Aquitalea magnusonii: one gene and its partner. The main gene of each other region encodes a partner of the protein of the gene in region 2 in a complex. Links are inferred from orthologs where the notes say so. Each region holds a gene or a part of one and is shown on either strand. Other genes may lie near its edges.

Region 1 (3,133 bases), 140 kb from region 2 along the record:
CCAAGCGTGGTCTGACCGTAGAAGAGATCCTGGGGGTTGATCATGAGTAACACCAACACTGTTAAGGTAACTCTGGTAAAGAGCCTGATCGGTCGTCTGGAATCCCACAAGGCTTGCGCCCGTGGCCTGGGTCTGAAAAAGATCCGCCAGACTGTGGAAGTGCTCGATACCCCTGAAAACCGTGGCATGATCAACAAGATCAGCTACCTGTTGAAATTCGAGGGCTAAGAGATGCTGCTGAACACCATTCAACCCGGTGCCGGCGCCAAGCATGCCAAGCGTCGTGTAGGTCGCGGCATTGGTAGCGGCCTGGGCAAGACTTCCGGTCGTGGCCACAAGGGTCAAAAGAGCCGTGCAGGTGGTTTCCACAAGGTTGGTTTTGAAGGCGGTCAAATGCCGCTGCAACGTCGCTTGCCGAAACGTGGCTTCAAGTCGCTGACGGCTCGCTTCAATGCAGAAGTACGCCTGTCCGAACTGAACCTGCTGCCGGTTGACGAAATCGATCTGTTGGCACTGAAGCAAGCTGGTCTGGTAGACGCTCAGGCTCTGGTAGCCAAGGTTGTCCTGTCCGGCAAGATCGAACGTGCCGTTAAGCTGCGTGGCATTGCTGCGACTGCTGGCGCTCGCGCTGCTATCGAAGCTGCCGGCGGCAGTATTGAATAAGGCGCACTTACGTGTCGAATACTTCTCTAGTTGGAAATGCCAATAAATTTGGTGATTTGAAGCGCCGCATCATGTTCTTGATCGGAGCTTTGATTGTTTACCGTATTGGTGCGCATATTCCGGTGCCTGGTATCAATCCTGCCGAACTAGCGAAGTTGTTCCACACGTCGCAGACGGGCCTGCTCGACATGTTCAACATGTTTTCGGGCGGCGCCCTCTCGAGATTTACGGTATTTGCTTTGGGCATCATGCCGTACATCTCGGCTTCCATCATTCTTCAGCTTGCCTCTGAGGTTCTTCCGAGCCTGAAGCAGCTGAAGAAGGAAGGCGACGCGGGACGTCGTAAGGTAACTCAGTACACACGTTATGCAACCGTTTTGCTGGCCTCTTTCCAGAGTTTCAGTATTGCGGTGATGCTGTTTAAGCAGCCTAACCTGGTGGTGACTGCCCAGTGGGAGTTCTACCTGACAACCGTGGTATCTCTGGTAACCGGCACCATGTTCCTCATGTGGCTGGGTGAGCAGATTACCGAGCGTGGTATCGGCAACGGTATCTCGCTGATCATCTGTGCAGGTATTGCATCGGGTGTTCCGGCTGCCATTGGCAAGACGCTCACGCTGACCAGTCAAGGCTCGCTGCCCATCCTGTTTACCATCGTGCTGTTTATCGGTGTTGCCCTGATGACCTATGTTGTCGTGTTCGCAGAACGCGGTCAGCGTAAGGTACTGGTCAACTACGCCAAGCGTCAGGTTGGTAATCGTGTCATGCAGGGCCAGAGCACGCACATGCCGCTCAAGCTCAACATGGCAGGGGTGATTCCGCCGATTTTTGCATCCAGCATCATCCTGTTCCCTGCCACCATCCTTGGCTGGCTGGGCAACAATGAAAGCCTGGGTTGGCTCAAGGGCGTGGCTGACAAGCTGCATCCGGGTCAGCCGATCTATGTGCTGCTGTATGCAACGGCCATCATTTTCTTCTGTTACTTCTACACCGCGCTTGTTTTCAATCCGAAAGAGACGGCAGATAACCTGAAGAAGAGTGGTGCGTTCATCCCAGGTATCCGTCCAGGTGAGCAGACTTCCCGTTACATCGAGAAGATCATTCTGCGGCTGACACTGATCGGTGCAATTTACATTACGCTGGTTTGTCTGTTGCCGGAATTCCTCATCCTGAAGTGGAATGTACCGTTCTACTTCGGTGGCACATCACTGCTGATCATTGTAGTGGTCACCATGGATTTCATGGCTCAGGTACAGTCCTACGTTCTGTCTCATCAGTACGAGAGTTTGCTCAAGAAGGCTAACTTCAAGGGTAATGCACTCGGCCGGTGACATACGTGTTCTCGCTGGGTTATATGGCTAGGTAAGAAACCTTCCAGATGCAGGGTGAGATTTGGCAGTAGAGCTGTCGCCCTACTGCTGGATCAAACTTGAGAATGGACACGTCGTACTTGGGCGTAAGCAGTCCTTGCCTGATGTTGGCAAGTACCTTGTTTACATGGTCAGGGTGGATAACATCCCGCCTGGACAGACCACTGCCCGTATCGTGTTCCGTGCGAAATAACGCACTCGCTCTTTTAGAGTAACGAAAGGAACTGACATGCGAGTACAGCCTTCGGTAAAGAAGATTTGCCGTAACTGCAAAATCATCCGTCGCAATCGCGTAGTTCGCGTGATCTGCACGGATCCGCGTCACAAGCAAAAGCAAGGCTAACATTTGTTAGACCTGACTTTGCGTGTTACAATCGCAAACTTTTCAAGGTCTTAAGGCTTAAGGAAAGAGTATGGCCCGTATTGCAGGGGTAAATATCCCCAATCATGCGCATGCCGTTATCGGCCTGCAGGCAATTTTCGGCATCGGTCAGACTCGCGCCCAGCAGATTTGTGTTGCTGCCAGCGTGAATCCCTCCACCAAGGTGAAGGATCTGACTGAGGCTGAGATGGAGACTCTGCGTGAAGAAGTGGCTAAGTTCACCGTTGAAGGTGACCTGCGTCGCGAAATCACCATGAGCATCAAACGTCTGATGGACATGGGCTGCTATCGCGGCATGCGCCATCGTCGTGGCCTGCCGTGCCGCGGTCAGCGCACTCGCACTAACGCTCGTACCCGCAAGGGACCGCGTAAGGCGATCGCCGGCAAGAAGTAACTAAAGGAACACAGAAATGGCTAAAGCAAACACAGCTGTCCGTGTACGTAAAAAAGTGCGCAAGTCTGTTAGCGAAGGCATCGTGCATGTGCACGCTTCGTTCAACAACACCATCATCACTATCACCGACCGTCAAGGCAATGCACTGTCTTGGGCTACCTCTGGCGGCGCTGGTTTTAAGGGCTCGCGCAAGAGTACACCCTTTGCTGCTCAGGTAGCAGCAGAGCACGCTGGTAAAGTTGCCCAAGAATACGGTGTGAAGAACCTCGAAGTTCGTATCAAGGGCCCGGGTCCGGGTCGTGAATCCGCTGTTCGCGCACTCAA
Region 2 (3,558 bases):
CCGGCTTGCCAAAGATTTCCCCCTCCAGCACCACGGTGGTGTCGGCCGACAGCAGCGGGCGCGACGGCAGTCCGCAGTTCTGCACCACGGCCCAACCGGCAGCCGCTTTTTCGCGTGCCAGGCGCTCGGTATAGGCGACGGCGTTTTCACCGGGCAGTACCGATTCGTCGATGTCGGCGTGGATGCGTTCCAGATGCACGCCCAGCTGTTCCAGCAGTTCGCGACGACGCGGGCTGCCGGATGCCAGGTAAATACGGGTATCGCTTGGGGTCATGATGTTGTCGCTGCCATTGTTATCAATATTTATGAGCTGCAAGGGTAGCAGAGCGGCCCCTGGCCCACCATCTGCTGCACTGCAAAAGGTGCCCGGCTACGTAGCTGCACCTACGCAAAACGCCCTGCGACAAGGCAGGGCGTTTGCTGGTTCATGGCATGGTCAGACCTTGGTCAGACTCAGGCCAGACGGCCGTGGCACTGCTTGTATTTTTTACCGCTGCCGCAGGGACAAGGGTCGTTGCGGCTCACGCGCAGGCCTTGCTCGGCCAGCGCTTCGGGCGACAGCGGGTTGTCTTCATCGTCGTTCTCGCCCAGCGAAGAGCCCGGCTCGGCATGCTGCATTTCGTAGTCGCCATGCTGATGCGGCTCGACTGCGTCCACATCTTCCTGACCGCGAATCTGCACCGTCATCAGCACGTTTACCACGCTGCGCTTGATGCGCTCCAGCATGTCGGCAAACAGCTCAAACGCTTCGCGCTTGTATTCCTGCTTCGGGTTCTTCTGCGCATAGCCGCGCAGGTGAATGCCCTGACGCAGATGGTCCATGGCGGCCAGATGTTCGCGCCAGTGGGTATCCAGCATTTGCAGTACCAGGCTGCGTTCAAACTGGCGCATCACTTGCTCGCCAGCCAGATCCACCTTGGCCTGATAGGCATCGGCAGCCTGCTGGATGATGCGGGCCTTGATGTCCGGAATGTCCAGTGTGGATTCGGCCTTGATCCAGTCGGCCACCGGGGCGGCCAGCTGGAATTCGGCTTCCAGGGTTTTCTCCAGGCCCACCAGGTCCCACTGCTCTTCCATGGATTCCGGCGGCAGGTGCAGGTCGACCAGGTCGGACAGCACACCTTCACGCATGTTGATCACCACGGCGCTGACGTCTTCATCCTGCAGGATGTCGTTGCGCTGCTGGTAGATCACCTTGCGCTGGTCATTGGCCACGTCATCGTATTCCAGCAATTGCTTGCGGATGTCGAAGTTGCGGCCTTCCACCTTGCGCTGGGCGTTTTCGATGGAACGCGATACCCACGGGTGTTCGATGGCTTCGCCGTCCGGCATTTTCAGGCGGTCCATGATGGCGGCCACGCGGTCGGAGGCAAAAATGCGCAGCAGCGGGTCTTCCAGGCTCAGGTAGAAGCGGGAGGAACCCGGATCGCCCTGACGGCCGGAACGGCCACGCAACTGGTTGTCGATACGGCGCGATTCATGACGCTCGGTACCGATGATGTGCAGGCCGCCTGCGGCCAGCACCGCGTCGTGACGCAGCTTCCACTCGGCGCGGATGGCTTCGATGCGGGCGTTCTGCTCGTCTTCAGACAGGCTGTCGTCCTTCTGTACCGCGCGGATTTCCGGTTCCGGATTGCCACCCAGCACGATGTCGGTACCACGACCGGCCATATTGGTGGCCACGGTGATCACGCCCGGACGACCGGCCTGCACCACGATGTCGGCTTCACGCGCATGTTCCTTGGCGTTCAGCACATTGTGCGGCAGCTTGGCCTGCTTGAGCAGCTCGGCAATCAGCTCGGAGTTTTCGATGCTGGTGGTACCCACCAGCACCGGCTGGCCACGCTCGTGGCAGTCCTTGATGTCGGCCAGGATGGCGTCGTACTTCTCGCGGGAAGAACGATATACCTTGTCCTGCGCGTCCTTGCGCTGCATCGGACGGTTGGTGGGGATCACCACCGTTTCCAGGCCGTAGATGCTCTGGAATTCGTAGGCTTCAGTGTCGGCGGTGCCGGTCATGCCGGACAGCTTGCCGTACAGGCGGAAGTAGTTCTGGAAGGTAATGGACGCCAGGGTCTGGTTTTCGCGGTTGATTTCCACGCCTTCCTTGGCTTCCACCGCCTGGTGCAGGCCTTCGGACCAACGACGGCCTGCCATCAGGCGGCCGGTGAATTCATCCACGATCACCACTTCACCATCCTGCACCACGTAGTGCTGGTCCAGATGGAAGAGCGAATGGGCGCGCAAGGCGGCCATCAGGTGGTGCATCAGGGTGATGTTGGTGGCGGAATACAGGCTGTCGCCTTCCTTCAGCATGCCCAGTTGTACCAGGATGTCTTCGCAGTGTTCGTGACCGGCTTCGGACAACAGCACGCTATGGGCTTTTTCATCCACCCAGTAGTCACCCTCGCCGTCCTCGGTTTCCTGGCGCTTGAGCAGCGGCGGTACCGCGTTCATGCGCTGGTACATGTCGATATTGTCTTCGGCCGGGCCGGAGATGATCAGCGGGGTACGCGCTTCGTCAATCAGGATGGAGTCCACTTCGTCGACCACGGCAAAGGCCAGCTTGCGCTGCACCTTCTCGCCGGTGGTGAACACCATGTTGTCGCGCAGGTAGTCAAAACCGAATTCGTTATTGGTGCCGTAAGTGATGTCGCAGGCATAGGCGGCTTGCTTGTCATCATGCGCCATCTGCGACAGGTTCACGCCCACGGTCAGGCCGAGGAAGTTGTACAGGCGGCCCATGATGCCGGCGTCACGGCTGGCCAGGTAGTCGTTGACGGTGATGACATGCACGCCGTTGCCGGTCAGTGCATTCAGGTATACCGGCAGGGTGCCCACCAGGGTTTTACCTTCACCGGTACGCATTTCGGCAATCTTGCCATGGTGCAGCACCATGCCGCCGATCAGCTGCACATCGAAGTGGCGCATGCCCAGCACGCGGCGCGAGGCCTCGCGGCAGACGGCAAAGGCCTCCGGCAGGATACTGTCCAGCGTTGCGCCCTCAGCGAGGCGCTTTTTGAACTCGGCGGTTTTTCCCGCCAAAGCCTCGTCGGACAGCGCTTTCATGCCATCTTCGAGGGCATTGATGCGCGCCACTTCCTGACGATACTGCTTCAGCAGACGGTCGTTGCGGCTGCCAAATACTTTCTTGAGTAGCGAGGAAATCATGTATTCCAATCCAGAGGCCCGGACGGGCCGACAAAACAAAATAGGCGAAAGTGTAGCACATCCGCGAGACTAGGTTATGGGGGCGAGCTTGCGCTGAATCAAGCCATGGCAGCCAAATTTGTCGCCAGCGCACAGCACGCATGGCAAGCTGCCATGCGTGCCGCCACCAGGCAAGCGGGCCGGTGCCGGCAGCCGCCACCACGGCAAATTGCCTATGCAGCCAGTGCTGGCATTAATTACTTGCAAATCGCGAGCTTGCGGGTATTTTTCAGCAAATGATGTCGTTACATAATCCATACAAAAAACTGTCAGATTTCATCAAAATTTGATGTTTGCCTTGTTATCATTCGTGCGCGTTTGCAGAGCCAGTTTGATGTTTGCCCACGG

Evidence for each region.
Region 1: the proteins of secA (region 2) and secY are in contact, whole or in part, in a crystal structure (PDB 3DIN), measured with the Thermotoga maritima proteins. The link is inferred for Aquitalea magnusonii from one-to-one orthologs. Residues at the interface, in WP_004082002.1 of Thermotoga maritima: Glu261, Ala262, Arg263, Lys300, Ala301, Arg302, Thr303, Ile304, Ile305, Leu323, Tyr324, Asp325, Pro326, Val329, Ser330, Tyr333, Ile336, Lys340, Phe345, Val349, Glu363, Phe364, Tyr374, Ser375, Gly376, Gly377, Glu393, Ile395, Thr482, Ser483; in WP_004081795.1 of Thermotoga maritima: Glu108, Gly109, Glu110, Glu111, Ala236, Glu237, Arg238, Arg239, Ile240, Thr241, Ile242, Gln243, Tyr244, Ala245, Arg246, Arg247, Val248, Thr249, Gly250, Arg251, Arg252, Val253, Tyr254, Gly256, Ala257, Ser258, Thr259, Tyr260, Leu261, Pro262.

What each region holds. Positions count from the first base shown.
Region 1 is NZ_AP018823.1:4,691,882-4,695,014, forward strand. The notes cover bases 21-2,834. They hold secY (preprotein translocase subunit SecY), read left to right. Parts: upstream 21-674; coding sequence 675-1,994; downstream 1,995-2,834. Other genes in these bases: rpsE (30S ribosomal protein S5), read left to right, coding at 21-50; rpmD (50S ribosomal protein L30), read left to right, coding at 43-228; rplO (50S ribosomal protein L15), read left to right, coding at 232-663; rpmJ (50S ribosomal protein L36), read left to right, coding at 2,263-2,376; rpsM (30S ribosomal protein S13), read left to right, coding at 2,447-2,809. In the rest of the region: more of rpsE, read left to right, coding at 1-20; more of rpsK, read left to right, coding at 2,835-3,133. UniProt on the Escherichia coli protein: The central subunit of the protein translocation channel SecYEG. Consists of two halves formed by TMs 1-5 and 6-10.
Region 2 is NZ_AP018823.1:4,552,552-4,556,109, reverse strand. Bases 254-3,492 are described here. They hold secA (preprotein translocase subunit SecA), read right to left. Parts: upstream 3,172-3,492; coding sequence 454-3,171; downstream 254-453. Other genes in these bases: DLM_RS21355 (Maf family protein), read right to left, coding at 254-274. Outside these bases: more of DLM_RS21355, read right to left, coding at 1-253. UniProt on the Escherichia coli protein: Required for protein export, interacts with the SecYEG preprotein conducting channel.